Regions from separate parts of the Telluria sp. LT2P80 genome, predicted to be linked through region 1. Evidence: riboswitches for the same ligand, from Rfam matches in the RefSeq annotation. Region 1 holds a riboswitch; each other region holds the start of a gene.
What was found. A riboswitch is a leader RNA that binds a small molecule or an ion and turns the genes downstream of it on or off. The one in region 1 is predicted to bind cobalamin.
Positions count from the first base shown of each region.

Region 2: another riboswitch for cobalamin. It lies ahead of AC56LW_RS12140 (cobaltochelatase subunit CobN); the one in region 1 lies ahead of AC56LW_RS09315 (TonB-dependent receptor).
Region 3: another riboswitch for cobalamin. It lies ahead of AC56LW_RS23740 (TonB-dependent receptor domain-containing protein); the one in region 1 lies ahead of AC56LW_RS09315 (TonB-dependent receptor).

Region 1 covers NZ_JCASIO010000002.1:674,328-683,992, forward strand. The annotation lists gene AC56LW_RS09280 (transglutaminase TgpA family protein) at 1-834, opposite strand, end outside; gene AC56LW_RS09285 (DUF58 domain-containing protein) at 831-1,823, opposite strand; gene AC56LW_RS09290 (AAA family ATPase) at 1,823-2,743, opposite strand; gene AC56LW_RS09295 (histone deacetylase family protein) at 2,959-3,891, shown strand; gene AC56LW_RS09300 (hypothetical protein) at 3,961-4,869, shown strand; gene AC56LW_RS09305 (hypothetical protein) at 4,913-6,061, shown strand; gene ylqF (ribosome biogenesis GTPase YlqF) at 6,384-7,304, shown strand; cobalamin riboswitch at 7,330-7,568, shown strand; gene AC56LW_RS09315 (TonB-dependent receptor) at 7,637-9,595, shown strand.
Region 2 covers NZ_JCASIO010000004.1:83,112-92,776, reverse strand. The annotation lists gene uvrA (excinuclease ABC subunit UvrA) at 1-508, opposite strand, end outside; gene ssb (single-stranded DNA-binding protein) at 978-1,499, shown strand; gene AC56LW_RS12170 (hypothetical protein) at 1,669-1,836, shown strand; gene AC56LW_RS12165 (hypothetical protein) at 2,500-3,360, shown strand; gene AC56LW_RS12160 (hypothetical protein) at 3,887-4,351, shown strand; gene AC56LW_RS12155 (VOC family protein) at 4,361-4,765, opposite strand; gene kynA (tryptophan 2,3-dioxygenase) at 4,792-5,679, opposite strand; gene kynU (kynureninase) at 5,713-6,975, opposite strand; cobalamin riboswitch at 7,085-7,303, shown strand; gene AC56LW_RS12140 (cobaltochelatase subunit CobN) at 7,480-9,665, shown strand, end outside.
Region 3 covers NZ_JCASIO010000019.1:3,627-13,291, reverse strand. The annotation lists gene cobT (nicotinate-nucleotide--dimethylbenzimidazole phosphoribosyltransferase) at 1-948, shown strand, start outside; gene AC56LW_RS23750 (adenosylcobinamide-GDP ribazoletransferase) at 945-1,727, shown strand; gene AC56LW_RS23745 (histidine phosphatase family protein) at 1,727-2,269, shown strand; cobalamin riboswitch at 2,290-2,524, shown strand; gene AC56LW_RS23740 (TonB-dependent receptor domain-containing protein) at 2,590-4,422, shown strand; gene AC56LW_RS23735 (FecCD family ABC transporter permease) at 4,483-5,505, shown strand; gene AC56LW_RS23730 (ABC transporter ATP-binding protein) at 5,502-6,281, shown strand; gene cobO (cob(I)yrinic acid a,c-diamide adenosyltransferase) at 6,278-6,904, shown strand; gene AC56LW_RS23720 (cobyrinic acid a,c-diamide synthase CobB) at 6,904-8,202, shown strand; gene cobU (bifunctional adenosylcobinamide kinase/adenosylcobinamide-phosphate guanylyltransferase) at 8,199-8,759, shown strand; gene cbiB (adenosylcobinamide-phosphate synthase CbiB) at 8,753-9,665, shown strand, end outside.

The DNA.
Region 1 (9,665 bases):
TTCGTATTCCAGTCCCGGCCCGCCGACCGACAGGCGCAGGTTGCGGCCCGATGCGATGTTGTCGCCGCGACGCCAGGTCAGGCCATCGAAGGCGTCGAGCACGGGGCCGCGCCAGTACAACTGGGGCGGCAGTGGCGGGCGGCCAAAGAAGCGTACCCTGAACGCCGGTTCTTCGGACAGCGCCAGGTTCGACATCTGGCCCGGCGCCATCTGGTCCGACAAGCCCGAGGTGCCGGCGCCCGGGCCGCCCGGCATGCTCCACAGCGGGCCCTGGATGCGCGGGAACACGAAAAACAGCGCGATCGCAATCGGCGCCGCAAAGGCCAGCATGCGCGCGGCCATCGCCAGGCGCGTGCGCAGCGGCGGCACCGCGCCGGTGAACTGGAACGACAGCTGCGTGGCCAGCAGCAGCAGCACCGACGCGATCATCATGATGGCCGTGCCGATCCCCTGCGCGTAAAAGAAGTTGGTGAGCACCAGGAAGAAGCACAGGAACACCACGACGAACAGGTCGCGCCGCGCGTGCATCTCGAGCATCTTGAAGGCCACCAGCAGCACCAGCATCGCCACGCCGGCATCCTTGCCGAGCAGCGTGTCGTAGCTGAACTGCACACCGACCATGGCGGCAATGGCGATCGGCAGCAGGACGATGGTCCTGGGCATGCGCTTGCCGCGCAGCGTGATGGCGGCGCGCCAGCCCAGCGTGGCCGCGCACAGCAGCGACACCCACCACGGCAGATGCAGTGCGTGTGGCGCCAGCACCAGCACCGCGCTCCCCAGGAGCAGGAGTGTGTCGGCCTTGTCGCGTGGCAGCGGAGTACGCAGGACGTTCATGCGCGGCCCTCGATGCCGTACAAAGCGAGCGCGCGCAGGCATGCGGCCTGGTGCGCCGCGCCGCTGCCGGCATCGATGCGCACGGCGCCCAGGTAGAAGGCATAGGGCAGGGCGCGGCTTTCGGCATCCAGCACCCAGCGCGTCAGGCGCGCCAGGCGCAGTTCGATGTCAAGGTTGCGTGGCAGGCGGTCGAAGTCGAGCACCAGTTCGTCGCCGCCACCGCCTTCGAAGTGTTTCGTCACCAGCTGGCCGCCGATGCTGGGATCGAGCCGCGCGATCTGGCGCCAGGCCATCTGGCGCGGCGAGTCGCCCGCCTGGTAATTGCGCACGCCGGCAAAGTCGTCATGGCCGGCCGTGCGCACGCTGTTGCCGCCGCCGCCCTGCAGCGGCAGGCCGGGTGCGCCGTCTTCGGGGCGTGGGTAGACCAGCACGCGCGCGGCCGGCCGCCAGTAGCTCCAGGCGACGAACAGGCCAAGGGGAAAGCGCGTCGACAGCTTCACGCGCGCCGGCGCCGCCCAGCCACGCGCCGTGGTCGGCAGCGTGAGGGTGACGGTGGCCTGCGTGCCGGCGGCGATGTCGGCGACGTGGCGTGGCTCGGGCCAGTCGGCAAAGTCGGCCCGCACGGCGTAGCGCGCCAGGCGCGTGCGGTTGATCACATGCAGCTCGAACTGCGCGACCTCGCCCGCGAACACGGGCGCCGTGCGGCCCTGTTGCAGGCGCAGCTGCGCCAGATTGCGGTAGGTGCCGACCATGTCGACCAGTGCGCACGACAAAGCCAGGAAGGTGAGGCCGAAGCCCAGGCCCAGCCCGTAATTGACCGAGCCGACCAGCAGCACGGCCAGCAGCAGCACGAAGCCCAGGCCCGCGCGCGACGGCACGATGAACACGCGGCGCTGGCTGATGACCACCTCGCCCGCGTCGAGTGCGCCGCCGCGCGGCAGCCATGTGCCGGCCGTGCGGCGCAACCAGCCCCGTAGCGCCAGCGCCATCAGACCGGGACCGCCTTTTGCAGTTGCAGCACCAGGTCGCGGCTGGCCAGCGCGGTGCCGTGCGCGGCGCGCAGTGGCCGCAGGCGGTGCGCACAAACCGGCACCAGCACGGCCTGGATATCTTCGGGGATCACGTGATCGCGCCCTTCGAGCGCAGCCCAGGCGCGCCCGGCCTGCAGCAGCGCGATCGCGGCGCGTGGGGACAGGCCTTCGGCGAACATGCCGTTCTGGCGCGACGCCTGCGCCAGCGCCTGCACATACGTGATCAGCGCGTCTGACGCGTGGATCGTGCGCAGCTGATGCCGTGCCGCGGCCAGCTCGGTGGCCTGCATCGCCGGCTGCAGGGTCTTGAGCATCGCGCGCCGGTCTTCGCCCATCAGCAACGCGCGTTCGGCGGCGGCGTCCGGGTAGCCCAGCGTCAGGCACATCAGAAAGCGGTCGAGCTGCGACTCGGGCAGCGGGAACACGCCGACCTGGTTGGCCGGGTTCTGCGTGGCGATGACAAAGAAGGGCTCGGGCAGCGCGCGCGTGACGCCATCGGCCGAGACCTGGTGTTCTTCCATGGCTTCGAGCAGGCCCGACTGGGTCTTGGGCGTGGCGCGGTTGATCTCGTCGGCCAGCAGCACCTGCGTGAAGATCGGACCAGGGTGGAACACGAACTCGTTCTTTTCGCGCTCGTAGATCGAGATGCCGGCCACGTCGGCCGGCAGCAAATCGCTCGTGAACTGTACGCGGTTGAAGCGCAGGCCCAGCGAAATGGCCAGCGCGTGCGCCAGCGTGGTCTTGCCGACGCCCGGCAGGTCGTCGAGCAGCAGGTGGCCGCCGGCCAGCAGGCAGGTCAGGGCCAGGCGCACTTGCTGGTCCTTGCCGACCACCACCTGGTTGACCTGGCGTGCGACGGCGTGCAATTTGTTGAACATGGTTGGCTTTACGTTATTCGGTACATGGAACAGGTTGGCGAACCTGGCGCGCATGCATGATTGACAAGGCGGCACAGCAGCGCTGTGGCCTGCCGTGGTAGATTAGCGTCATTGGCAATCTTCATACGTCGACAGCAACAGCCGTCCCAAGGGATTCTATGCGAGAACGGCGCGGCAAGGTGTGAATGGATGAGCACAGGCGGAGACCGAGCATCATGAGTACAGCGATTTACAGCCACCCCGACTGCCTGCGGCACGAGATGGGCGATTGGCATCCCGAGTCCCCGGCCCGCCTGCGGGCGATTGACGACCAATTGATCCTGGCGCGCCTGGATGGCCTGATCGAGCAGCGCAGTGCGCCGCTGGCCGACACCGCGCAGATCCTGCGCAACCACACGGCGGGCGCGCTGGCGCTGGTGCGCGATCATGTGCCCGCCACGCCGGGCGACTACTACCCGCTCGATGGCGATACGTCGCTCAACCAGTACAGCTACCAGGCGGCGCTGCGCGCAGCCGGCGCCGCGGTGGCGGCAACCGACGACGTCATCGCCGGCACGGTCACCAACGCCTTCTGCTCGGTGCGCCCGCCGGGCCACCACGCCACGCCGACCGAGCCGATGGGCTTCTGCCTCTTCAACAACGTGGCCATCGCCGCGCGCCACGCGCTCGAGGCGCATGGGCTGAAGCGCGTGGCGATCATCGACTTCGATGTCCACCACGGCAACGGCACGGCCGACGCGTTTCGTGACGATCCGCGCGTGCTGATGGCGAGCTTCTTCCAGCATCCGTTCTTTCCCTACACCGAGCCCGAACCGATTACCGCCACCTGCGTGAACGTGCCGGTGCCGGCGCGCTGCGAGGGCGACACCGTGCGCCAGCTGGTGCAGGAGCAGTGGCTGCCGGCGCTGCATGCTTTCAAGCCGCAGATGATTTTTGTCTCGGCCGGCTTCGATGGCCATCGCGACGACGATATGGGCGGCATCGGGCTGGTCGAGGCGGACTATGCGTGGATCACGCGGCAGGTGCTGGCGGTGGCCAACCAATACGCCGGCGGGCGGATCGTCAGCTGTCTCGAAGGCGGCTACGAGCTGTCGTCGCTGGCGCGCAGCGTCGTGGCGCACCTGAAGGTGCTGGCCGATCTCGAATAGCCGGGAACCGCGGCGGCATTCTGCTCTCTAACGTAGCACCGGCACGCGCCGGGCAGCGAGGAGACCAGCATGAGCGAGGAGACCAGCATGAAACACCGCCGCATCCCGTACGCCCTCTACATCTTCTGCACCCTGTGCCTGCTGCTGGCCAGCACCGTGGCGGGCGCCACCAACTACACGCTCTGGATCAACGGTCGCAGCGGCGGCGGCGCGCCTGGCAACTACAGCGACTTTCGCTACTGGGGCCCGGCCGCTACCCCTGCCGGCGTCAACAAGCAGGCAGTCAACTGGGATGGCCGCAGCAGCATTGCCTCGCAAAGCGGGCGCGTGCGCGATGCGCTCGACTGTTTCTGCACGGGCCAGAACTGGTGCTATGTCGCCGCCTATAGCGCGGGCGACCTGCTGCTCGGGTACACGCTGGCCAATGACGGCGGTTCGGCGCGCGCCGTGACGAACGCCAGCGCGAACGCCAGCGGTGTATGCGCCGCCAGCGGCGGCGTGCAGACCGGCTGGAACCTCAAATGGGTGCGCGTTGCGGCTGGCGCGGCGGGCGGCTCCGAGCTCGCCAACGCCGGCGCCTGGACCACCTCCGAGCCGCTCGTGCAAGACCTCAAGACCAGCACCGCGCGCGCCATGTACAACCACAACGACACCCGCAACGTCTGGTTCTATCGCTACGCGGGCGCGCGCGGCACCGCGTACTCGTTCCTGCTACGGGGCCAGGACGACGAAGTCGTGGCCTACCACAGCAGCGGCGGCGTGGCCGGCAATGCAGGCCGTTCGCTGTGTAATCCGGGTGACTGGCTGTGCGACGATTTGCGCCTGGGCACCGCGCCAAACCAGGGCGGGAGTGTCAAGTGGAGCTGGCACTCGGTCGTGTTCCGCGACGACGGTGAACGCTTCAACCACTATGGCGACGGCAACTGGGCCGGCATCATCGGAGTCATGCGTGACGCGATGGTCGATACGGCCAACTAGGCGCCGCCTCGTTTGGCTGGCACTGTTTGTCGCCGGTGCGCTCATGGTTGGACTGTTCTGGCGCGAGGACGATCCGGCGCTGCCACTTGCAGCGTCGGCGCCGCCGGCTGGATTGCATTTTCTCGGGCCGGTGCCGGTCATGACCCCCGCCGGCGACGACCGTACCGTGCGCCGCCGTCAGCTTGCCGGGCAGGTTCGATTGACGCAGCACACCTATTGCAGCTACCTCCAGCACACCCGCTACCCGCATGCATCGCGTCCGGCCGCGCAGCATCCCGACCAGCTGTATCCGAACCAGCCGGTGCGCGAATCGAACCCGATGCGCATCGATGGCGGGGACAGCGATCCGGGCGTGCTGGTGCAGACCGCGCAGTCGCGCGTCTACCTGGCGGCGGGCGAGACGGTCGAGTTTTCGCTGCGCGCCGTCGACGCGCACGGCGCCGCGCTGCCGCTGGTGGTCACGCGCGCACTGGCCCAGGGCATGGGCGCCACGGGCAATCGCCCCGCGCCCCGTGTAACGCTGGCGTTTTCGCAGGATGATGACGGCCACTGGCGCGCCACGTTCGCGCCGCAGGCGGGCGCACTGGCCGGCTTTCACGGCACCATCCGCAGCGAAGTGCGTTTCAGCGCGGCCGGCCGTGCGGGTGTCGTGTTGTTCGACGTGATTTATTCGCCCGAGTTGCCGGCCGTGTGGGCGGGCGCGCCGCGTGAAGCGATCGGCGCGGACGCCCTTGAGTTCACGCTGCCGCTCGATGTGCGCCTGGCTGGCCGCTACGTGGTCAGCGGCCGCATCGACGATGCGCTTGGCCGCCCGTTTGCGCTGGCGAGCTTCAACGAGCTATTGGGGCAGGGCATGCAGTCGGTCGCGTTGCGCGTGCACGGCAAGCTGCTGCACGACGCCGATCCTGCGCCGCCATTGCCGCTCGTGCTGCGCGATGTCGAAGGCTATCTGCTGCGTGAGAACGCGGATCCGGATCGGCTGCTGCTGGCGCGCCGTGAGGGCCCCGTGCTGGTGAGCCGCACGCTGTCGCTGGCCGGCGTGCCCGATCACGTATGGCAGAGCGAGGAACGGAGCCGCTACCTGGCCGAGTATGCGAAAGACCGCGCGGCGGCGCGCGAGCGCTTGGCGGCGTTCGATCCGGCGGCCACCTTGCCGCCTCTTGAATGCAGCGAACCGGTGCTGGTTCAGTAAGGCACCAGCGGCAACTCGACCAGCGCGGACACCGCGATGGCGCAGCACAGCAAGCCGACGCCATACCAGCGCACCATCGATCGTTTCAGTCTGTCCCGTGCGCGCATATGTCGTCTCCGCTGCGTCCCGCCACCATGCGTGGCCAAGGGCCAGTGTGCACGCCGAATATGTCAACAGTGTTGCAACGGCTCAACGTCATGTGCAAGAGAAAGACCAGCTGTGGCGGGTTCGCGACGCCCGCGCGCGCCACCAGCGTAAAATAGCACCTTGAACGAAAGATAAAGAAAGCAACAGCATGTCGATACAATGGTTCCCGGGCCACATGAACGCGGCCAAGAAGGAAGCGGCCGAGCAGATGGAGAACATCGATCTGGTGATCGAAGTCCTCGATGCACGCCTGCCCGAGGCGAGCTGCAACCCACTGGTGGATCAGTTGCGCAAGTTCCGCCAGCGTCCCAGCCTCAAGATCCTGAACAAGATCGACCTGGCCGATCCGGTCGCCACCGCCGCCTGGAAAGCCTATTACGATGCGCAGGAAGGCGTGACCGCCTACCCGATGACGACCAAGAAGCCGGCCGACGTCGCCCGTATCCCCGATCTGGCCTTGTCGCTGGCGCCGCACCGCGGCGTGCCGACCAAGCCGCTGCGTATCATGATCATGGGCATTCCCAACGTCGGCAAATCGACGTTGATGAACGCGCTGCTGAAAAAACGCGTGGCCAAGGTGGGCGACGAGCCGGCCGTCACCAAGGTCCAGCAGCGCCTGTACCTGAACAAGAACGTGGTCCTGGTCGACACGCCCGGCATGCTGTGGCCAAAGATCGCCATGGCCACCGATGGCCTGATGCTGGCGGCAAGCCATGCCATTGGCACCAATGCGCTGGTCGAAGAAGAAGTGGCCGAATACCTGGGCGAGCTGCTGCTGCAGCGCTACCCGCACCTGCTCACCGCGCGCTATGGCCTGAAAACGGAGGGCATGGATGGTGTCGGCGTCATCGAAGGCGTGGCGATGCGCCGGGGCTTCCGTGTACGCGGCGGTGAGTACGACTACGAAAAGGCGGCGCACTCGCTGCTGCAGGATTACCGCCAGGGCGCCCTGGGCCGCATCAGCCTGGAAACGCCGGATTCGCGCGCAGCCAGCCTGGTCCTGCACGCGGCCGAAGTGGCCGAGAAAGCCCGCCTGGCCGCCGAGAAGCTCGCTGCCAAGCTCGAAGAGCAGTCGCGCGGCAAGCGCGGCAGCTGACCCGCCAGGGCGCGTGCCGACACGGTATAATCGCGCCGTTTTGGTGCTCTCGCGCGCATTCCAGCGCGCGAAGTTAAACGGGAAACACGACAGGGCTGCGCCGCGCGCCGTCCTGGAAGTGTGCTGCCCCCGCAACGGTCAACAAGCGCCGCGTCCGCACATCCTGCGCCGCGGCAGACAATCTCGATAACCACTGTCCGCACGACAGGAAGGTGAGGGCGTCCGCTTGCCAGCCCGGATACCGGCCAGGACAGGTGGAAGCGCAAGGCGCTTCCTTCGACGCCAGGCTGCGGGGACGCAGCGGGGCGCCCTTTACCGAGAACACACTCATCATGACTTTTGCAGCTCCCGCGCGCCGCGCGCCCCTCGTTGTGGCGTGCGCCTTCGCCGTGTCCACCTTCGCCACCATCGCCACCGCACAGGAAACGCTGGCGCCGGTCGTCGTCACCGCCGCCCGCTTCCCGGCCACCGCCACGCCAATCGGCGCCACCGTGATCACCGCTGACCAGATCCGCAGCGCCGGCGTGGCCGACGTCAACGCGGCCATCCGCAAGATTGGCGGCGTCTTCGGTCGCCAGAGCCTGGACGGCTCGCCCGACTTCAGCCTGGACCTGCGCGGCTTCGGCACCAACAGCGCGCAAAACGTGGTCGTGATGGTCGACGGCGTGCGCCTGAATGAAAATGAGCTGGCCAGCACGGTGCTCTCGAGCATCCCGGTCGACACGGTCGAGCGCATCGAGATCACGCGCGGCGGCAGCAGCGTGCTGTACGGCGATGGCGCCACCGGCGGCGTGATCCAGATTTTCACCCGCCGTCCGCAAGGCAGCGGCACGCGCGGCACCCTGTTCGTGGAAGGCGGGCGCTTCGATGCGCTCGACCTGCGCGCCTCGATCGCGCATGGCGCCGGCCCGTGGTCGTTCGACGCCGCCGTGGCCGACCGCCGCACCGACAACTACCGCGACAACAACAAGTACGAGCAGACGAGCTTCAGCGGCGGCGTGCAATATGCGTACGCCTCGAACGGCCGCGCTGGCCTGCGTTTCGAGAGCTCGCGCTCGGACTCGCGCCTGCCGGGTTCGCTGAACGAGGCACAGTTCCAGGCCAACCCGACCCAAAGCAACACGCCGGATGATTTCGGCTCGCTCGACACCGACCGTGTCAGCGCGTTCGTCGAACACCGCATCGGCGCCATCGAACTGGCGGCCGAACTGTCGCACCGCGAGCGCGATGTCGGTTCGACATATGTGTTCTCGGGCTTCCCATCGGCCTTGCGCTACCAGTCCGAGCAGACCCAGTTCTCGCTACGTCTGCGCCACACAGCCACGCTCGGCGACAAGCGCAATGAATTCGTCACCGGGATCGACCTGACCCGCTGGGATCGCCAAGTAACGTCGAGCTTCTCGGCAGGCGACGCCAAACAGGCGTCCAAGGCGATCTACGTGCGCGACGAACTGACCTGGAACGCGCCGCACAATGCGCGCCTGGCCGTTGGCGCGCGCCATGAACGTTTCGACAAGGACTACGCCGACCCGCTCGCGTTCACCGCCCCGGAAGACACCGAGCAGTCGGTCAATGCGTTCACGGTCGAAGGCAGCTTCGACGTCGCGCGCGACGTGACCGTGTTCGCCAAGGCCGGCCGCAGTTACCGCATCGCCAACATCGACGAAAACTCGTACCGCGCCACGACGGACGTGCTGGCGCCGCAAACCTCGCGCGACCTCGAACTGGGCGTCGCCTTCGGCAACGACGCGCGCAAGGCCACAGCGCGCGTGTTCCGTCACCGCCTGACGAACGAAATCTTCTTCGATCCGACGCTGGCCGGCGGCTTTGGCATCAACACCAATCTCGACCCGACCCGTCGCCAGGGTGTCGAAGTCGAAGGGCAGGCGCTGCTGGCGAACAACCTGCGCCTGACCGGTGCCTGGCAGTACGTGCAGTCCGAGTTCCGTGATGGCCCGAACGCCGGCCGCGAGATGGTGCTGGTGCCGAAACACGTCGTGACGACGCGCCTGGCCTGGACGCCGGGCAATGGCCAGAGCGCCGATGTCGGCGCGCAGTGGGTGGCCAGCCAGCGTTTCGGTGACGACTTCGCCAACAGTTGTGACGCCCGCGTGCCGTCGTACACGACGGTCGACGCCCGCTATGCGCGCCGCTTCGGCCCATGGGAAGCGTCGGTATCGGGCCTGAATCTGCTCGATCGCCAGCACTACAGCTATGCGTTCAGCTGCCGCGCCGGGATTTATCCGAGCGATGGCCGACAGCTGAAGGTGTCGCTGCGTTACGACTTCTGATCCATGTTCTGCCGGGCGCGGACGGCTGATGTATTTGCATGCATGTTTCAGCGGTAAGCAAATGCAATAA
Region 2 (9,665 bases), on a different contig from region 1:
TTGCCAGGAACAGGTCGCCATGCTCGCCCTTGCGGCCCGCTACAACGGGCGCCAGGATCATCAGCTTGGTGCCTTCCGGCATGGCCAGCACCGAGTCGACCATCTGCGACACGGTCTGCGCGGCCAGCGGATGGTGCGGGTGCTGCGGGCAATACGGCGTGCCGACGCGCGCGTACAGCAGGCGCAGGTAATCGTGGATTTCGGTGACGGTGCCGACGGTCGAGCGCGGATTGTGCGAGGTCGCCTTCTGCTCGATCGAAATCGCCGGGGACAGGCCCTCGATCAGGTCGACATCGGGCTTTTCCATCAGCTGCAGGAACTGGCGCGCGTAGGCCGACAGCGACTCGACGTAGCGGCGCTGGCCTTCGGCGTACAAGGTGTCGAAAGCGAGCGACGACTTGCCCGAGCCCGACAAACCCGTGATCACGATCAGCTTGTTGCGCGGCAGGTCGAGGTTGATGTTCTTCAGATTGTGCGTGCGGGCACCACGAATGCGAATTTCTTCCATTAAGTTGGGCAGACTTTCTATTAGTTTATGTGGGCCACCGTGGCGGAGCCGCGAACGCTAAGCGACCGGGTCAGCGGGCCAATCGGGGAGAACCCGTTAGTGTAGCTGGTTTTTGTTACGGCTGTATATTTGTCCAGTGGTTCTAATGTGCGCATTGCTGGTTCGGCAAGCGCATCCGGATGGCGCGATGGCCTGGACAACGACATGTCCGCCGTATGTGGGTCGCCCTCTGAACGGTTCAATGACAAAGCGTTCAGATTCGCAAAATAAATTTCCCTGCTGAGCTATGGATGAGGTCGGATTGACAATAAAATCGACGGGATGACGCTGCGTTACGGCTGACGGGTGACAACAAATTGTTGTGGCAAATCCGGGCGCCGGCCTCATAATAGTAGGCTGTACCACCACGTTCCCTGACGCCTAGAAGCATGCAGAGTCAGGGCTGATCATACCCAGCAGGAGTAATCAAATGGCATCAGTTAACAAGGTCATCATCGTTGGCAACCTCGGCCGCGATCCGGAAGTGCGCTACATGCCGAGCGGCGACGCCATCGCGAACATCGCGGTCGCCACCTCGTACAAATCCAAAGACCGCAACACCGGCGAGCAAAAAGAGCTGACCGAGTGGCACCGTATTTCGTTCTTCGGCCGCCTGGCTGAGATCGTCGCGCAATACCTGAAAAAAGGCTCGTCGGTCTACGTCGAAGGCCGCCTCCAGACCCGCAAGTACACCGACAAGGATGGCATCGAGCGCTACGCAACCGACGTCATCGCTGAAAACATGCAAATGCTGGGCGGTCGCCAGGGCATGGGCGGCGACGGCGGCGGCATGGGTGGCGGTATGGGCGGTGGCGGCATGGACGACGACTACTCGGCGCCACAGCAACCACGCCAGCAAGCGCCACGCCAGGCGCCACCGGCACCGACGGCACGTCCGCAGCCGAAGCCAGCACCGAACTTCTCGGATATGGATGACGACATTCCGTTCTAGGACTGAATGTTGTTGAAGCGATCAAGCGCCGTGGGTCTGTGACTCACGGCGCTTTTTTTATGCATGTAGGGTGCGGGTAAATCTGTCGCGTGGCGCGGCCTACTTGTGATACCGGTCCATCACTGATTGAATGACTATTCGGAGAAAACACTTGGGTAGACGATCGATCATGCGCAAACTGGCATTAGTCGCCTACGGCACGCGCTTTCTTCGGAATGCCAACACGCTCGAGGACTGGCACCACCATGCCATGTTTGCAGACGTACATTTTCAATTCCGCTCGCTTACCGATAACGCCTTGCTAGCGAAATTTTCACTTAATATCTGGGCATACTGAAATTGTCCGGTGCAACGCGCTTGTCGCTTCATCTGGCCACCGAAATTCAATTGCACCTGACCCACGTTTGGCGCGGCGGTGATTATGCGAATGTGGTGCATTACGCAATTCGCCATGAGATATGGGTAGTCGGGGAAGAACACGCCCGATGGCTGTAGCATCCTTGCTTTACCGGAGCAGCACGTGAGGCATGGCTAGACTTTCCCGATGCTGCCAGATAGAGCAACGAGATCGACAGCTACTGGTACACCGACAGCAGCCTAGACGTGCTCAATCTCGCCGAAGCGGGTTGGAAAAAACAGGCGCATCCGTTAGCGCTGATCTTCCAGCACCTGCTTGAGGCTTATAAATCGCTAACTACATGAGCCATCGTTGTAACGGCCAGGACAATGGTGCAATGGTGCAATGGAAAAGAATTTTTTGATGCTTAAAATTTAGTGGCTAAATAATAAAAACAGCCCACTCGGGATGATCTGCGTTCTAATACGTCGAAATTATCGAAAATTTTTACAATCCCCATGCCAGCATTATTTACTGTTAGCTACATTATTCTGATAAAGTTTACTAACGAATGATGTTTTTTAAAATTTTCCATTTCGATGAAGCAAGGCTCGGCACAAGTGCGTTGTGCATCCATAGAATATTAATTCTAAAAATTTTCTTATGTTAAATATATCTTTGTTTGGATTCAGATGGTTTTATGGGGCATGGCATCATAAAACCTCCGTCATCGGCGGAATTTTGGCAGTTATCTCTCTGTCGCTTGCGCATTATGCAGGTTTTCTAATGAAGGTGCCGCTTCAGATAGTAGCGGTAGCCGGAATGCCCTTAGTTAAAGGGGTAACTGCGACTTTTTTATTCTATGTGTTCTTTTGTGCTGTTTTCGCACGTGTACTAACATCCATTTTGCAGCTTGCTGTTCTTCCATTTATAGGAGCTGCAGATCGAAGCCCTGATTTTTATCGAAAAATGGATTGGTCTCGTCAAAGACGCTTTGTTCGGTCACATAGCGGCACCATTAAGTGGGAAGGCCTAATTTGGGTCGCCATTCAATCACTGATGTTTCTCTTGATGATGCTTTCGATATATGTCGAATTTTCAGGCACTTGGACATCGGTCGCGGGACTGGTTGCCTCTATAATATTAATTATAATGACCGGACTTCTAAGATCAGGATTTTTTCTACAGCCTAAGCCAAGAATTTTCCTTAAAAAGATTAAAGCACGTCCGGTTCGCGCAGGACGTGCAGCATCTGCTGCTTTTGTCACAACAACATCGGCTCTTATTATTGTCGCCTTTTTCATGGGTACTATGAGAGCAAGTTTGTTACGGGATCAACAGGAGCATTCTATTGTGACCAAAGAATTTGTGGGCAAAGCGGCTGTAATAGCAAGCGCTGATGGAGTGCTGCTGTTGCTTCAAAAAAAAGAGAGCGAAATGCGGTATATTTATTCCACTGCTGAATTTACGGCAGCAATAGAAACAAAGTCAGTATTCCCTCCACTTGGCACGAAAAAGGAATAGTAGAGACTGTCTTAGAAAACGCACAATGTACTGGCTAAAATAAACGTCCTCTCTTTTGAAAGAGAATCGGAGATATGTCGATTTTTGAGGTATTTTACTTGCCGCCTTACTTACATCACCAAACCGAAACTTGGTCGCAGTTTTGCTGCACTACTACGCCGTCAATACCGCGGTTGGTCTGTCATGCTGTATCTATGTTCTCGTGTGCATAACAGGTTTAATTTTAGAGTTTCGCCTTGTTGCTAAAGCTTACGATGCGAGAGTGTGTGAGATTGTATTTATCAATCATATAATTCTCAATATATTGTGTCGTTTTAATTTTTCGTCGAAAGGAAAGTTCTTCTTTAGAGTCTGAAAATACCTGATGTGAGTTCACTTTTTGGTGGTAAAAAGCATGATTTGAAATATTTTCTCTCGCCAAATTGAATAACTGAAATTTTATTCGATTCGAGTAGACGTTCTATGGTCGTAATATATCAAAATAAAATAATTCTATTTGCACGTGTCTAACTAAAATAGGTAATTTATGACTCAGAATTTTGAACGCCTTCGTGATCATATTCTTCCTCTTTCTCTAGCTGATAATTTTGAAGTGGCGAAATCCGAATGGATTCTTGAAGCTGTAGAAGTTAGTGAGGAATTTGATTCATGTCCATGTGGGCAGGAAATAAAAGAGCATTGCTACATTCGCAATAAATTTACTGGGCACCAGACTTATGTTGGGAACATATGTGTCAATAGATTCATCGGAATTGATACAGGAACATTGTTTGATGGTCTAAAAAGAATTCAACGTGATTCTAATGCAAACGCTAATTTGGCTGTCATTGAATATGCTGAATTTAAAGGATTTCTTTTCGAGAAGGAACCAGATTTTTTGCGTGCTACGATCCGAAAAAGGAAGTTAAGCACTGCTCAGATAGCATGGAAAATTAAAATAAATCGCCGAATTTTGAATCAAATTGTTGTGCGTCAAAGGACTGAACGTTAGTAAATTCTTTCACACAGTGAAAGGCCGCCACGCCGTCAGCAAAATCTCTGAAATTTCGATCAGGTTCAGATCCGGATCACGCACATACACCGAGCGGATCTTGCCGGTTGCCCCAGTCCGCTCCACCGGTCCTTCGACAATGGGCCAGTCGCACTTGCTCAGGTGCGCAATCACCTGACCAAGCGGCACCGCCGCAATGAAACACAGATCCAGCGCCCCCGGCACCGGCAGATGCGCCTTCGGCTCAAACTCGGCGCCACGCTGATGCAGGTTGATCTTCTGGTTGCCGAACGTGAAGGCAATCCGCTCCGCGCCAAAGGTTTCCAGACGCATGCCCATGACGTCCGTATAAAAATGCTTCGTTGCATTGAGGTCGGTGCACGTCAGCACCAGGTGGTCGAGATGAGAAATCATGGCAAGCGGTCCTTGAATGAAGATGATTACAACTCGGTACGCAACTCGAACAATTCCGGGAACAGCACGACATCGAGCATCTTGCGCAGATACCCCACGCCGTCCGTGCCGCCCGTGCCGGTTTTAAAACCGATCACGCGCTGCACCGTCGTCACATGCCGGAAGCGCCACAAGCGAAACGCCGTCTCGATATCCACCAGCTTTTCGCCCAGCTCATACAGCGGCCAATACTGGTCAGTATCGCGATAAACGACCATCCACGCCGCCTTCACCGACGGATCCGACCGCGTCGCCTGATGCCACGGTCCCGCAAGCCGCGCCGCATCCACGGCCAATCCACTGCGCGCCATCACCATGATTGCTTCGTCATACAGCGACGGTTTATCCAGCACGCCCTGCAGCGTCGCATGCGCGTCAGGCTTGTGCTGATGCACCTGCAAATGCGTGACGTTCTTGTTCCCCAGGATGAATTCGATCTCGCGATACTGGTGCGACTGGAATCCTGACGACGCGCCAAGATACGGGCGGATCGCCGTGTACTCGGGCGGTGTCATCGTCGCCAGCACATCCCATGCATGCACGAGCTGGTTCATGATCGCGGCCACGCGCGCCAGCATCTTCATCGCCGCGGGCAACTGGCCCCGCGCGATGTTGTCGCGCGCACCGTGCAGCTCGTGCAGCATCAGCTTCATCCACAGTTCACTGGTCTGGTGCTGGACGATGAACAGCAGCTCGTTATGCTCGGGCGACAGCGGATGCTGGGCGTTGAGGATCGTGTCGAGCGAGAGGTAGTCGCCATAGCTCATGTCCTTGCTGAAATCGAGCTTGGCGCCGTGATAGCCGGGCTGCGAGACAGGGCAGCCACTCACATCGGCATTGCTGGCGGACGAATCCGGGGTAACAGGGCAGGGCATCGTGTCCTCTCTTGAGAATCGACCGAGAATCGCTCAGGTCACCGCAGTGCGCTTGGCATCGACCTGATAGTCGCTGCGGTCCAGGATATCCTTGAGCACCATCACCGCCTGCCACACATCGTCATACCCCGTGTACAGCGGCGTGAAGCCGAAGCGCATCACCTGCGGCTCGCGGTAGTCGCCAATGACGCCGCGCGCGATCAGGGCCTGCATCACTGCGTAGCCATGCGGATGCGTCACGCTCACCTGGCTGCCACGGTCCGCATGATTGCGCGGCGTGATCAGCTCCAGCGGATGCGCGGCGCATTCCTGTTCGAGCAGCGCCAGGAACAGATCCGACAGGGCGAGCGACTTCTTGCGCAGCGCCGCCATCGTCACGTCCTGAAACACGGCCAGCCCGCACTCGATCAGCGCCAGCGCCACCACCGGCTGCGTGCCGCACATCGCGCGCTTGATGCCGGCCACCGGCGCAAACGCCGGCTGCATCGCGAACGGCTGGCGGTGCGCCCACCAGCCCGTGAGCGGCTGCGTGAACTGCGCATGATGGCGCTGTGGCACCCAGATGAACGCTGGCGCGCCCGGGCCGCCGTTGAGGAATTTGTAGGTGCAGCCCACCGCGAAGTCGGCGTTCGCGCCATTCAGATCCACTTCCACTGCGCCGGCCGAATGGGCCAGGTCCCAGATCGCCAACGCGCCGGCGGCGTGGATCTGCGCCGTGATCGTCTTCATGTCGAGCATGCGCCCGGTGCGGTAGTTCACGTGCGTGAGCATCACGACCGCCACCTGGGCGCCGGCGTCGCCTTCCAGAGCAGCGGGCAGGTCGGCCCAACTGTCGAGCAGGCGCAGCTCGTAACCGCGCTCGAGCCAGCCGATCAGGCCTTCGGCCATGTAGATATCGCTCGGGAAGTTATCGCGCTCGGTGAGGATGATGCGGCGGGCGGCGTGCGCCGGCGCGTCGGCCTGCATCTTGAGCGACGCGGCCAGCGCCTTGAACAGGTTCACCGAGGTCGAATCGGTGACCACCACTTCATCGGCCGCGGCGCCGATCAGCGGCGCGATCAGGGTGCCCAGGCGCTGCGGCAGGTCGTACCAGCCGGCCGTGTTCCAGCTGCGGATCAGGTCATTGCCCCATTCGGCGGCGATCACGTCCTGCGCGCGTTGCAGGGCCGCGCGGGGGCGGGCGCCGAGCGAATTGCCATCGAGGTAAATCACGCCGTCCGGCAGCGCGAAGGCATTGCGCTGGGGCGCCAGCGGGTCGGCCGCGTCGAGGGCCAGGCAGTCTTGTCGTGTGATCATGTGAACGGTCGCGAAGAAGTAGTGGGTGCCGGCCTGGCCGGACGATACCGCCATTCTAGGCTAGAGGCCAAAGAATGCGGTGACAGTGGCGCACCCTGGCTGTAGAATCGCGCCCAATCAAGTGAATGGTGCCGTCCTGCTCGTCTGCAGGAAGGTGAAACGGGAAGCCGGTGACGTGTGCGAATCCATCGCACGCCAGTCCGGCGCAGCCCCCGCTGCTGTATGCCTGACGACCCTCGTCGAACGCCACTGTGCCCCGTGCACGGGAAGGCAGGACCCGGGAAGGATGACGGCAAGCCAGAAGACCGGCCAATCACGATGCATTGCGTACGTCCCGGGGTGTGGGCGTGCCTGTTGGTAGTTCGTCGTTCCTTTTTTGTTGCCATCGCGGTCGCGTCAGCGTTCGTGCGCGCGTGCGCATGGCTTGCTGCGTCCAGCGTGGAAGGAAGACGTCTGCCCGTTGTCATGCGCGCCCTGGCGCGCAGCTGAAAGGTCGACGTTCACATGAACACTGCTTCGCTTGCCCGCGCCTCTACTGCGCTGGTGCTTTTGCTCGCGTCCCTGCTTGCCTGCGCCCACAGCCACGCCGCTACCATGTTCGCCTTGGTCACCGAGCGCGCCGCGCCAGGCGCGATCGAGGCCGCCCACCGCCACCTGGCCAGCCACCCGCGCGACCGGATTCAGTTGCGCACGCCGGCCCAGTTGATGGCCGCGAGTGAACGCGAGGTAGGCCAGTGGATCGCCGGCGCCGACACGGTGCTGGCCGTGTCGCTGTTCGGCGATCCGGCGCGCCGCATGAAGGATGTGCTGGCGCGCCATGCCAAGCCAGGCACCGCGGTGCTGGCGTTCAATGGCGAAGCAAGCCTGAACCTGATGACGCGCGCGGCGCACGGCAGCCTGGCCGGCTTCGCGCCCGAGCTGCTGCGCGAACTGGCAGCCGAAGCACCGGCGCCAGCCGCACTGCAGGCGGCAGAGGCGAATCCCGCGGCCCGTCACTGGCTCGCGGCGCGGCGCGTCTGGCAAGCGGGCGGCGTGGACAACACCACGGCTCTCATCGCCCACCTGCTGCATCCATCGACAGCGCTCGGCGCCCCGCTGCCCGAGCCAACACTGCGCCTGCGCGTCGGCCAGAACGAGCTGCAGGATGCTGCCGCCTGGGGCAACGCCGCAAAACTCGGCCTGAAGGACCGCCCGACCGTCGTCGTGCTCGACCTGGCGAACATGGATGGCATGGTGCCGGCCGCGCTGTGCCGCCGCATCGAAGAACAGGGCCAGGCCTGCGTGCAGCTGCTCACGCGCTGGGGCGGCGCCTCGCGCGAAGCGCTGGTGCGCCTGCCGGAGCTGATCGCGCCAGCGAAGCCTGCAGCGCTGGTGGTGCTGCAGGACTTCGTCGTCGGCGCCGCCGAAGGGCGCGAAGTCGTCAGCGAAGCCTTCAAACGCCTCGATATCCCCGTGTTCAAGGCGATCCGCCTGTCGGACCGCACTGCCATTCAGTGGCAGCTTTCGCCCGATGGGCTGCCGCCGGATTCGGTGCAGTACCGCGTCGCGCTGCCCGAACTGCAGGGCATCGGCCAGCCGATGGTGGTGGCGGCGCTGGGCCAGTCGCAGCGCGACCGCCTGACCGGCATCGAGAACCGCCCGCCGGTGCTGCTGCCGGCCGAAGTCGATCGCATGACGGCGCGCGTGAGCCGCTGGCTGGCGCTGCGTGCCAAGCGCAATGCCGACAAGCGCATCGCGATGGTCTATTACAACCACCCGCCGGGCCGCCAGAACATCGGCGCCGACAACCTGAACGTGCCGGCGTCGCTGTTCGACATGCTGCATGCACTGAAAGCCGCCGGCTACACGGTCGGCGATTTACCCGCCACGCCCGAAGCGCTGCTCGACATGATCATGGCGCACGGCGTAAACCTGCCGGAAGACCGCGCCGCGCTGCGCGAGATGAGCGTTGTGGTGAACAGCGTCAGCGCGGCCGACTACGCGCGCTGGTTCGCGACGCTTGCACCGCGCGTGCAGGGCGAGATGAAGGACGGCATGCTGGGCCGCCTGCATGCCGACGTGCTGGTCGCCGAAGCGCAGGGCGAGCGCGCGCCGGGCCGCAAGCAGGCCGAGACGATCATCAAGGAATTGCTGCACCTGGTCGAGGGTGTCGACCATCCACAGCGCGTGCAGGCCACGCGCGACCTGCATGCGCTCGAAGACGGCTACCGCGCCTGTCTCGACGACAGTAAACCCAGTCCGTGCAAGGCGCTCGCGCCACTGTACCGGCGCCTGATCGGCTACGGCATCGAAGGCATGCGCGGCTGGGGCCCGGTGCCGGGCAAGGTAATGGTCGACAGCGGCAAGCTGCTGGTGCCGGGCCTCACGTTCGGCAATGTGTTCATCGGCCCGCAGCCGCCGCGCGGCTGGGAAGTCGATGAAGAACTGCTGCACGCGAATACCAGCATCACGCCGCCGCACCAGTACCTGGCCTTCTACCACTGGATCCGCGACCGCTTCAAGGCTGACGCCGTCGTGCACGTGGGGCGCCACTCGACCTTTGAATTCCTGCCCGGTAAAGCCGTGGGCCTGTCGAGCGACGATTATCCCAGCCTGATCGCGGGCGACCTGCCCGGTATCTACCCGTACATCGTTGACGGCGTGGGCGAGGGCACGCAGGCCAAGCGCCGCGGCCTGGCGATCATCGTCGA
Region 3 (9,665 bases), on a different contig from region 1:
CGTCTGGAGGATCTTGCCACCCAGTTGGGCCTGATTCAGCAGACAACCCGGGTAACGATCGACCAGCCTGCCATCCTCGTCTTTGCGGCCGACCATGGCGTCGTCGCCGAAGGTATCTCTGCCTACCCACAAGACGTCACCTGGCAGATGGTCGAAAACTTCCTCGCCAACGGTGCGGCCATCAATGTGTTCGCGCGCCAGAATGGCTGCGCGCTGCGCGTGATCGACGCCGGCGTGAACCACGACTTCGGCGTGCGCGATGGTCTGCTCGACCGGAAAGTCGCCAACGGCACGAACAACTTCGCCATCGCACCGGCGATGTCGGCGCAGGACTGCGCTACCGCCCTCGAACACGGCATGGCCCTGGCGCGCGACCTGTCCGGCAATGTCGTGGGCTTCGGCGAGATGGGTATCGGGAACACGACTTCTGCGGCAGCCCTGATGCACAAGCTGACCGGGCAGCCCGCTGCTGCCTGCGTCGGCGCCGGCACTGGCCTGACGCCTGACGGCATCCGCCATAAAGAGCATGTGGTTGCTGCCGCCGTCGCGCATCACGCCAGCGTGCACGAACCGCTCGACGTCCTGGCCACCTTCGGCGGCTTCGAGATCGCGATGATGGCCGGCGCCATGCTGCAGGCAGCCACGCTGCGCAAGGTGCTGCTGATCGACGGCTTCATCGTCACCAGCGCGCTGCTGGTCGCTGCGCGCCTGCAACCAGCGATCCTCGACTACTGCGTGTTCGCGCACTGTTCGGGCGAGCATGGCCACGCCCTGCTGCTCGAGCAGCTCGGGGCACGGCCGCTGCTCGACCTGGGTCTGCGCCTGGGCGAAGGCACCGGCAGCGCCCTTGCTCTACCCCTGCTGCACGCAGCCGCCAACTTCCTGGGCGAGATGGCGACCTTCGCATCGGCCCAGGTCTCGGCACAACTGGGCGAGCACGCGGGATGATCCATCAACTGCGCCTGTTCTTCATTGCGCTGCAGTTTTTTACGCGGATCCCGATTCCGCGCTGGGTCGGCTTCGAGCCGGCATGGCTCAATCACGCGTCGCGCTACTTCCCGCTGGTGGGCGTCGTGGTGGGCGCCATCGGCGCGGTCGTCTACTTCATCGCCGCGCACTGGCTGCCAGCGCCAGTGGCCGCCGTACTCTCCACCGCCGCGACCATTTACCTCACCGGCGCCTTCCACGAAGACGGTTTCGCCGACACCTGCGATGGTCTGGGCGGCGGCATGACAAAAGAACGCACGCTCGAGATCATGAAGGATTCGCGCGTCGGCGCTTACGGCGCGATCGGCATCGTGTGCATGCTGGGCGCGAAGCTGGCCGCACTCGCCACGCTGCCACCCTTGACTGCCGTCGGCGCCCTGCTGGTGGCGCACCCGCTCTCGCGCCTGGCCGCCACGTCCCTGATCTGGCAGATGGACTACGCCCGCGCCGAAGGCAAGGCCAAGCCGCTGGCCGTGCGCATGAGCAGCGCCGAATTCGGGATCGCGACGCTTACGGTGCTGGTGCCAGCGATCGTGCTTCTCGCCGTCGGCCTGCTCGACCTGGCCGCGATTGGCGCAGCACTGTTTGCGGCCTTGCTGGCCACGCGCTGGCTGGCCCATAAATTCACGCGCCGGCTGCAGGGCTATACGGGCGACTGTCTCGGCGCCGTGCAGCAGTTGGCCGAAGTCGCGATCTATATCGCGGTGCTGGCCACACTCGGCCGCGGCGCGCTGGTCTGATGCGCCTGTATCTCGTGCGCCACCCGAAACCGGACGTGCCGGCCGGGTACTGCTACGGCCGCACCGACCTGCCAGCACAGGCAGCCGACAGCGAACGCGTCCTGGCGGCGCTGACCAATCAAGGCATTCCCGGAGCCTTGCCGGTCTACACCAGTCCCCTGCAACGCAGCGCCGTGCTGGCGCAGCAGCTGTCAACCGCGCCCACGTTCGACGCGCGCCTGGCCGAGATGGACTTTGGCGCCTGGGAGCTGCGCCAGTGGGACGACATCACCCGGGACGAGATCGATGCCTGGAACGCCGACCTGCTTCACTACCGCCCCGGCGGCGGCGAGAACGTCCTGCAGGTGGCCATGCGCGTGGACGCGTTTCGGGCCGACATCCAGCGCGCAGGGCACGCCGAGGCAGTCGTCATCTGCCACGCCGGTACCATGCGCCTGCTGCACGCCATGTCCAGCGGCGGAACATTGGAGGATGCTGCGCTGCGTGCGGCATCGACACCACACCAGATCGGCTACGGCGAAGTCATGGTGCTGGAAATATGACAATGCCCGGGGCAACCACCTTATAATGAGCGCGTTTTGGTGCTCGCACCTGCGTTCGCAGGTGCAGTTAAACGGGAAACACGAAGCTCTTCACAGGGCCAACGCGTGCTGCCCCCGCAACGGTAAGCAAGTGCTGCAGCCTCTCATCGGGTCCTGCGGCAAACCGCCCCCTCATACCACTGTGCTTTAAAAGCATGGGAAGGTCGGACGGCCATACTTGTCAGCCCGGATACCGGCCAAAAGGTGGATACGCGCACAGCGCGATCCTTTGAATCCAGCCCACGGGGACGTCGGCGGGATGCCTTTGATAAGAACCACTCATGAATTTTCCAGTAAGCCGGCAAGCGGCCGCCGTGTCGCTCGCACTCGCCCTCATCTCGTCCACCGCCATCGCCGAAGTCGCTGACACCGTCGTCGTCACCGCGACCCGCACGCCGCAACTCGCTGCCGACCTGATCGCCGACACCACCGTCATCAACGCCGAAGAGATCGCGCGCTCGGGCGCCGGCTCGGTGGCCGACATCCTGCAGCGCCAGCGCGGCATCGAGATCGCCCGCAACGGCCCGGCCGGCACCACGACCAGCGTCTATGTGCGCGGCGCAAACGCCAACCAGATCGTCGTGCTGCTCGACGGCGTGCGCATCGGCTCGTCCACCACCGGCACCGCCAGCTGGAATGCCATCCCGCTGGGCGCCATCGACCGCATTGAAATCGTCTACGGGCCACTGAGCACGCTGTACGGCGCCGACGCCATCGGCGGCGTGATCCAGATCTTCACCCGCAAGGGCGAAGGCGCACCTGTCGTCACCGCTTCGGTGGGTGCCGGCAGCAATGCGACGCTGCAGGGCGATGCAGGCATCTTCGGCAGCAGCGGTGGCCCGAATGCCATCAACTATGCCTTCGGCGCCGGCTACGAAGAGTCGGATGGCTTCTCGTCCACACGGCCCGGTGCGTCAGGCTACAACGCCGACGAAGACGGCTACCGCCGCCGCAATGCCAACGGCCGTGTGTCGATGGCGCTCGCGCCGGGCCACGAGATCGGCGCCCAGTTCCTGGCCAGCCGCACGTACAGCCAGTACGATGCCAGTGGTTCCGGCAGCTACGATGTGCACAGCGACTCGGACATCAATACCGCCGCCGTCTACATGACCAACCAGATTTTGCCAAACTGGCGCAGCACCGTGCAGTACGCGCGTTCGGAAGACAAGTCGGGCAACTTCAGCAACGCCACGGCCAGCGGCGCCAGCCAGATCGACACCGAGCAGAACGAATTCTCGTGGCAGAACAATGTCGCGATCGGCCAGGACACGCTGCAGCTGCTATTCAACCACCGCAAGGAAGAAGTCTCGTCGATGCGCCAGACACGCATCACCAATTCGTATGCAGCAGCCTACTCGGCCAAGCGCGCCAATCACCTGTTCGACGTCAGCGCGCGCCAGGACCGCTCGGTCTACGGCAGCCAGAACACCGGCGCCGCCGGCTACGGCTACGAGTTCGGCAACGGCCTGCGCGCCACTGCCAGCATCGGCACGAGCTTCCGCGCCCCGACCTTCAACGAACTGTACTTCCCGGGCTACGGCCTGGCGACGAACAAGCCGGAAAAAGGCCGCAATCGCGAAGTGGGCCTGCGCTACGACGGCAACGGCTACACCCTCGATGCCACGTACTTCCACAATCGCCTGACCGACATGATTGTCTCGGCCACGCCATGCCCGGACGGCATCAACCGCAGCTGCGCCTACAACGTCAACGAAGCAACGCTCGAAGGCTTCTCGCTGGCCGGCAGCACGCGCCTGATGGACGTGAACCTGCGCGCCAGCCTCGATTGGCAGGATCCGCGCGATGACACCACCGGCCGCCAGCTGGCGCGCCGTGCGAAGAAGCACGCCAACTTCGCGGCCGATTACGTGCTGGGCCAGTTAAAGAGCGGCGCCGAGCTGACCGTGTCGGGCGACCGTTTCGACAATGCGCCGAATACCAACCGCCTGGCTGGCTACGGTTTGCTGAACCTGTACACCACGTACCAGTTCACGCCCGAGTGGTCCCTGCTGCTGCGCGTGAACAACGTCGCGGACAAGAACTACGAAGTGGCGCGCAACTACGGCACCAGTGGCCGCACCTGGTTCGCGTCGCTGCGCTACGGCATCCGTTAAGCTGGCATTTTTCGCCCGCGGCGCACGCGCCGCGGGCATCGATCAACTATCAGGGCCCGCATGCAAGCACCCGTCCCGTCATTACGCCAACGCGCCACGCTCATCATCGGCGCCATGCTGGTCCTGGCCATCGCTACCCTGCTGTTCTCGGGCATGACCGGTTCCATCCGCGTGCCGCTCAGCGACATCCCCGACGCCCTGCGCCAATTGGCAAGTGGCCAACCCGAATCCCTGTCCGCATCCCTGCTCGACCTGCGCGCCAGCCGCGCGCTGGTGGCCTTTGCCACTGGCGGCGCCCTCGCCCTGGCCGGCCTGATGATGCAGGCGCTGTTACGCAATCCCCTCGCTGACCCGTATGTGCTGGGCGTCTCGTCCGGCGCATCGGTTGGTGCCCTCCTCGCCTTGCTGCTCATGGCGTCCACACTGATGGTCGATGCGGCCGCACTGGTCGGTGCCGTCGGCGTCTCCCTGCTGCTGTACGCGCTGGCGCGGCGCGACCTGCGCAGCGGCCAGGCTGCCGAAGGCGGCGCCTCGATGCTGCTGCTGACCGGCGTGATCGTCTCGGCCCTGTGCGGCTCCCTCGTCACCCTCATGCTGTCGATCGCGCCGGAGGGGCGCCTGCGCAGCATGATCTTCTGGCTGATCGGTGACCTGGCCGGCGCGCCGCTGCGTCTGGCGCCGTGGCTCGTGCTGATCGGCGCGCTGCTGTTTGCCATGCGCAGCGCGCGCGCCATGAATATGGTTGCGCTGCACGCCGAAAACGCCGTCACTCTGGGCGTGCGCGTGAGTGCGCTGCGCAAGGGCTTGTTCTTCGTGTCGGCGCTGCTCACGGCGAGCGCCGTCACCAGCGCGGGTTCGATTGGGTTCGTCGGCCTGATCGTGCCGCACGCATGCCGCTTCGCCTTCGGCCCCGACCACCGTGTCCTGATTCCCGCCGTCGTCCTGAGCGGCGGCGCGTTCCTCGTGCTGTGCGATACGCTGGCACGCACGATCGTCGCGCCGCAGCAGCTGCCGGTCGGCGCCATCACGGCGATGATCGGTGCGCCGGTCTTCCTGTATCAACTGCACCGCATGCGCAAATGACCGTCATCGCCACTCAAGATCTGCGCCTCTCCGTCGCCGGCCGCACCCTGGTGCAGGGCCTTGACTGGGCCGCGCAACCCGGCGAATGCTGGAGCATCATCGGCCGCAACGGCGCCGGCAAAAGCACCTTGCTGCGCACACTGGCGGGCCTGCACCAGCCCGACGGCGGCGCCGTCCACATCGGCGGGCGCGCCCTCGCGGCCTGGCCGCTGACCGACCTGGCGCGCGAGCGCGCCTTTCTCGCCCAGTCGCGCCACGACGCCTTTGCCTACACGGTGCTCGAGAGCGTGCTCTCTGCGCGCCACCCGTACCACGCCAACCGCTACTGGGAAGGCAGCGACGACCATCAGGTTGCGCTGGAAGCCCTGGCGTCGATGGACGTGAGTGACCTGGCGTCGCGCGACGTGCGCACGCTGTCCGGCGGCGAGCGCCAGCGCGTGGCGATTGCCGCCCTGCTTGCCCAACAAACCCCGCTGCTGCTGCTCGACGAGCCAGCCAATGCGCTCGACCTGGCGCATCAGGTGAGCGTGACAGGCCTGCTTGCGCGCCTGTGCCGCGAGCAGAACAAGACCGTGGTCATGATCGGCCACGACCTGAACCTGGCTTCGCGCATCTCGACCCACGTGCTGCTGCTGATGGGCGATGGCCGCTGGCATGCAGGCACCAACGAACAGACCATGCAGAGCGCGCTGCTGGGCGACTACCTCGGCCACCCGATCGAGATGATCGAACATCACGGCCGCCGCATCTTCATCCCTCAAGAGGATTTCGCATGAACGACATGACTCCCGAACAAACCGCTGCGCTGAACGAACGCCATCGCGTGCGCATGGAACGCAAGAAAGCCGTCATCGACGCAAAGATCGCGTCGGCCGACAAGGAAATCGGCATCATCATCGTCAATACCGGCAACGGCAAGGGCAAGAGCTCGAGCGCGTTCGGCATGGTGGCGCGCGCGCTGGGCCACGGCATGCAGGTCGGCGTGGTCCAGTTCATCAAGGGCGCGCTGTCGACCGGCGAAGAAACCTTCCTGCGCCGCTTCCCGGACGAAGTGCGCTTCCATGCGATGGGCGAAGGCTATACCTGGGAAACCCAGAACCGCGAGCGCGACATCGAGAAAGCGACCGAGGCGTGGGCGCTGGCCAAGCAGTTCCTGTCCGATCCGACCATCGGCATGGTGGTGCTGGACGAACTGAATATCGCACTCAAATACGGGTACGTCGATGTGCACACCGTGATCGCCGACCTGCTCGACCGCCCGACCATGCAGCACGTGGTGATCACGGGCCGCGGCGCGCCGCCCGAACTGGTGGCGGTCGCCGACACCGTCACCGAGATGAACGTCGTCAAGCACGCGTTCAAGGCGGGGATCGGCGCCCAGGCCGGGACGGAGTGGTAATGAGTGCGCATCCCGGCGCGCGTGTGGTGCTGGTGGCGGCAATGGCGTCCGGCCAGGGCAAGACTACCGTCACGGCCGCGCTGGCACGGCGCCTGATCCGCATGGGCAAGTGCGTGCGCGTGTTCAAATGCGGTCCCGACTTCGTCGATCCGGTGATGCTGGAGAGCGCGTGCGGCACGCCGGTCCACAACCTGGATCTGTGGATGGTCGGCCCTGAAGCCTGCCGCCAGCGCCTGCAGGCCGCCGCCGCGGAGGCCGACGCAATCCTCGTCGAAGGCGTGATGGGCCTGTACGACGGCACGCCATCGAGCGCCGACCTGGCGCGCGCGTTTGGCATCCCTGTACTTGCGGTGCTGGATGCATCGGCGATGGCGCAGACGGCCGGCGCCGTGGCGCAAGGCTTGCGTGACTATGGTCCGGTACAGATGGCGGGCGTGATCGCCAACCGTGTTGCCAGCAGCGGCCACGCGGCAATGGTCAAGGAGTCGCTGCGCGACATTCCCCTGATCGGCACCCTGGCGCGTCAGGAGCGTCACCTGCCCGAACGGCAACTGGGCCTGGTGCTGCCGGGTGAAGTCGAAGAGCTGCAGCGCATCCTCGACGCGCTGGCCGACAGCATCGCGTTCGACGAGGCGGCGTGGGATGCGCTGCCTGTGATGGCACCAGCACATAGTGAACCGGAGCAGATCGACACGCCGCTTGCCGGCCGCACGATCGCAATCGCGCACGATCCGTCGTTCATGTTCGTGTATCCGGCGAACGTCGAGCTGCTCAAGGCGCTGGGCGCGCAGATCACGTACTTCACACCGCTGTCGAACGACGCGGTACCGGACCATGCCGACGCCGTGTATCTGCCGGGGGGCTATCCCGAGCTGCATGGCGCGGCGCTGCAAGGCGCAACGCGCTGGCGCGATTCGATCCGCGCAGCGCATGGGCGGGGCGTGCCGATCGTGGCCGAATGCGGCGGCATGATGGCCCTGGCCGATGGCTTGACCGACAGCGATGGCCGGCGCTGGGAGATGGCCGGCGTCCTGCCGGGCGAAGTGGCAATGCAACAGCGTCTGGCTGGTCTCGGGATGCATGCGCTGGCCACGCCGGAGGGCGAACTGCGTGGTCACACCTTCCACTATTCGCTGCTGGCCACTGACGTCCCGCCGCAGGCACATACCGTCAAGCAGCGCACGCAGACGCCGGGTGAAGCGGTGTACCGCGTCGGCTCGCTGTTCGCGTCGTACTTCCACGGGTACTTTCCGTCCAACCCGCGCGCGGTTGCCGCACTGTTTGGCGGTGCGCCATGAGCGCGACGCTGGTCTTTGGCGGCGCACGCTCGGGCAAGAGCGCGTTTGCCGAACGGCTGGCGCGCGAGTCGGGCCGGGAAGTCGTGTATATCGCCACCTCGCGCGCGGGTGATGGCGAGATGGCGGCGCGCATTGCGCTGCACCGTGAGCAGCGGCCACCCGAATGGCGCACGGTCGAGGAAGAACTGGCGCTGGCGCAGACGCTGCGTGCCGAATGCCTGCCGGGCCGCCTGGTGCTGGTCGATTGCCTGACGCTGTGGCTCAGCAACCTGATGTTCTGCGATGGCCGGGAGTATCCCGAGGTCGGCGCATTGACGCTGCCGGACCGGTTCCATGAAGAACGCGCGGCCCTGCTGGACCTGCTCGACGCGGGCGTGCCGGGCGACGTGGTCTTTGTGTCGAACGAAGTCGGCATGGGCATCGTGCCGTGGGGCGCGATCTCGCGCAGCTTTGCCGACGAAGCCGGGCGCCTGAACCAGGCGGTGGCGGCGCGCGTGGACCGCGCGGTGCTGGTGGCGGCCGGCCTGCCACTTGTTCTGAAGGGTTCCCTGTGCTGACTGGCTTGTCGTTGTCGACGGTGGCGCTGCTGCTGGTAGCAGGTGTTGTGCTCGACCTGTTGCTGGGCGAGACGCGGCGCTGGCATCCGCTGGTCGGCTTCGGCAATCTGGCGAACTTCATCGAGCGGCGCCTGAACCGCGGCAACCTGCGCCTGCCGCGCGGCGGCCTCGCCTGGGCGTTGGCAGTGCTGCCATTGACTGCCTTGTTCGTGCTGCTCACCGATGGCGCCGGCCTGTGGCTGCATGCGGTGCTGCTGTATCTGTGCATCGGCCTGCGCAGCCTGCACGACCATACGATCCCGATCTACGAGGCGCTGCGCAGTGGCGATCTGGCCCAGGCGCGCGCGCTGACTGCCCGCATCGTCAGCCGCGACACTGCCAACGCCAGCGAGTCCGACCTGGCCAAGGCGAGCGCCGAGTCGCTTCTTGAAAACGGCAACGACGCCGTGTTCGGCACGCTGTTCTGGTTCATCCTGCTGGGCGGACCGGGGGCGGTACTGTTCCGGCTGGCCAATACGCTTGATGCGATGTGGGGTTACCGCAGCACGCGTTTCAATCTGTTCGGCCGCCCTGCAGCGCGCATCGACGACGTGATGAACTATCTGCCGGCGCGCCTGACCGCGCTGTCGTATGTGCTGCTGGCTGGCGCGGGGCGTGCACGCGCCTGGCACTGCTGGCGCACGCAGGCACCGGCATGGAGCAGCCCGAATGCCGGGCCAGTGATGGCCAGCGGCGCCGGTGCACTGGGCGTATCGCTCGGCGGCGCGGCGGTCTACGATGGCGAGGTCGAACAACGCCCGCCACTGGGCGCCGGCCCGGCCGCCTGCGCCGGCGACATCCAGCGCGCCTGGCAGCTGGTGCTGCGCACGACGCTGCTCTGGCTCGGCGTCGTCTGCCTGCTGGCGG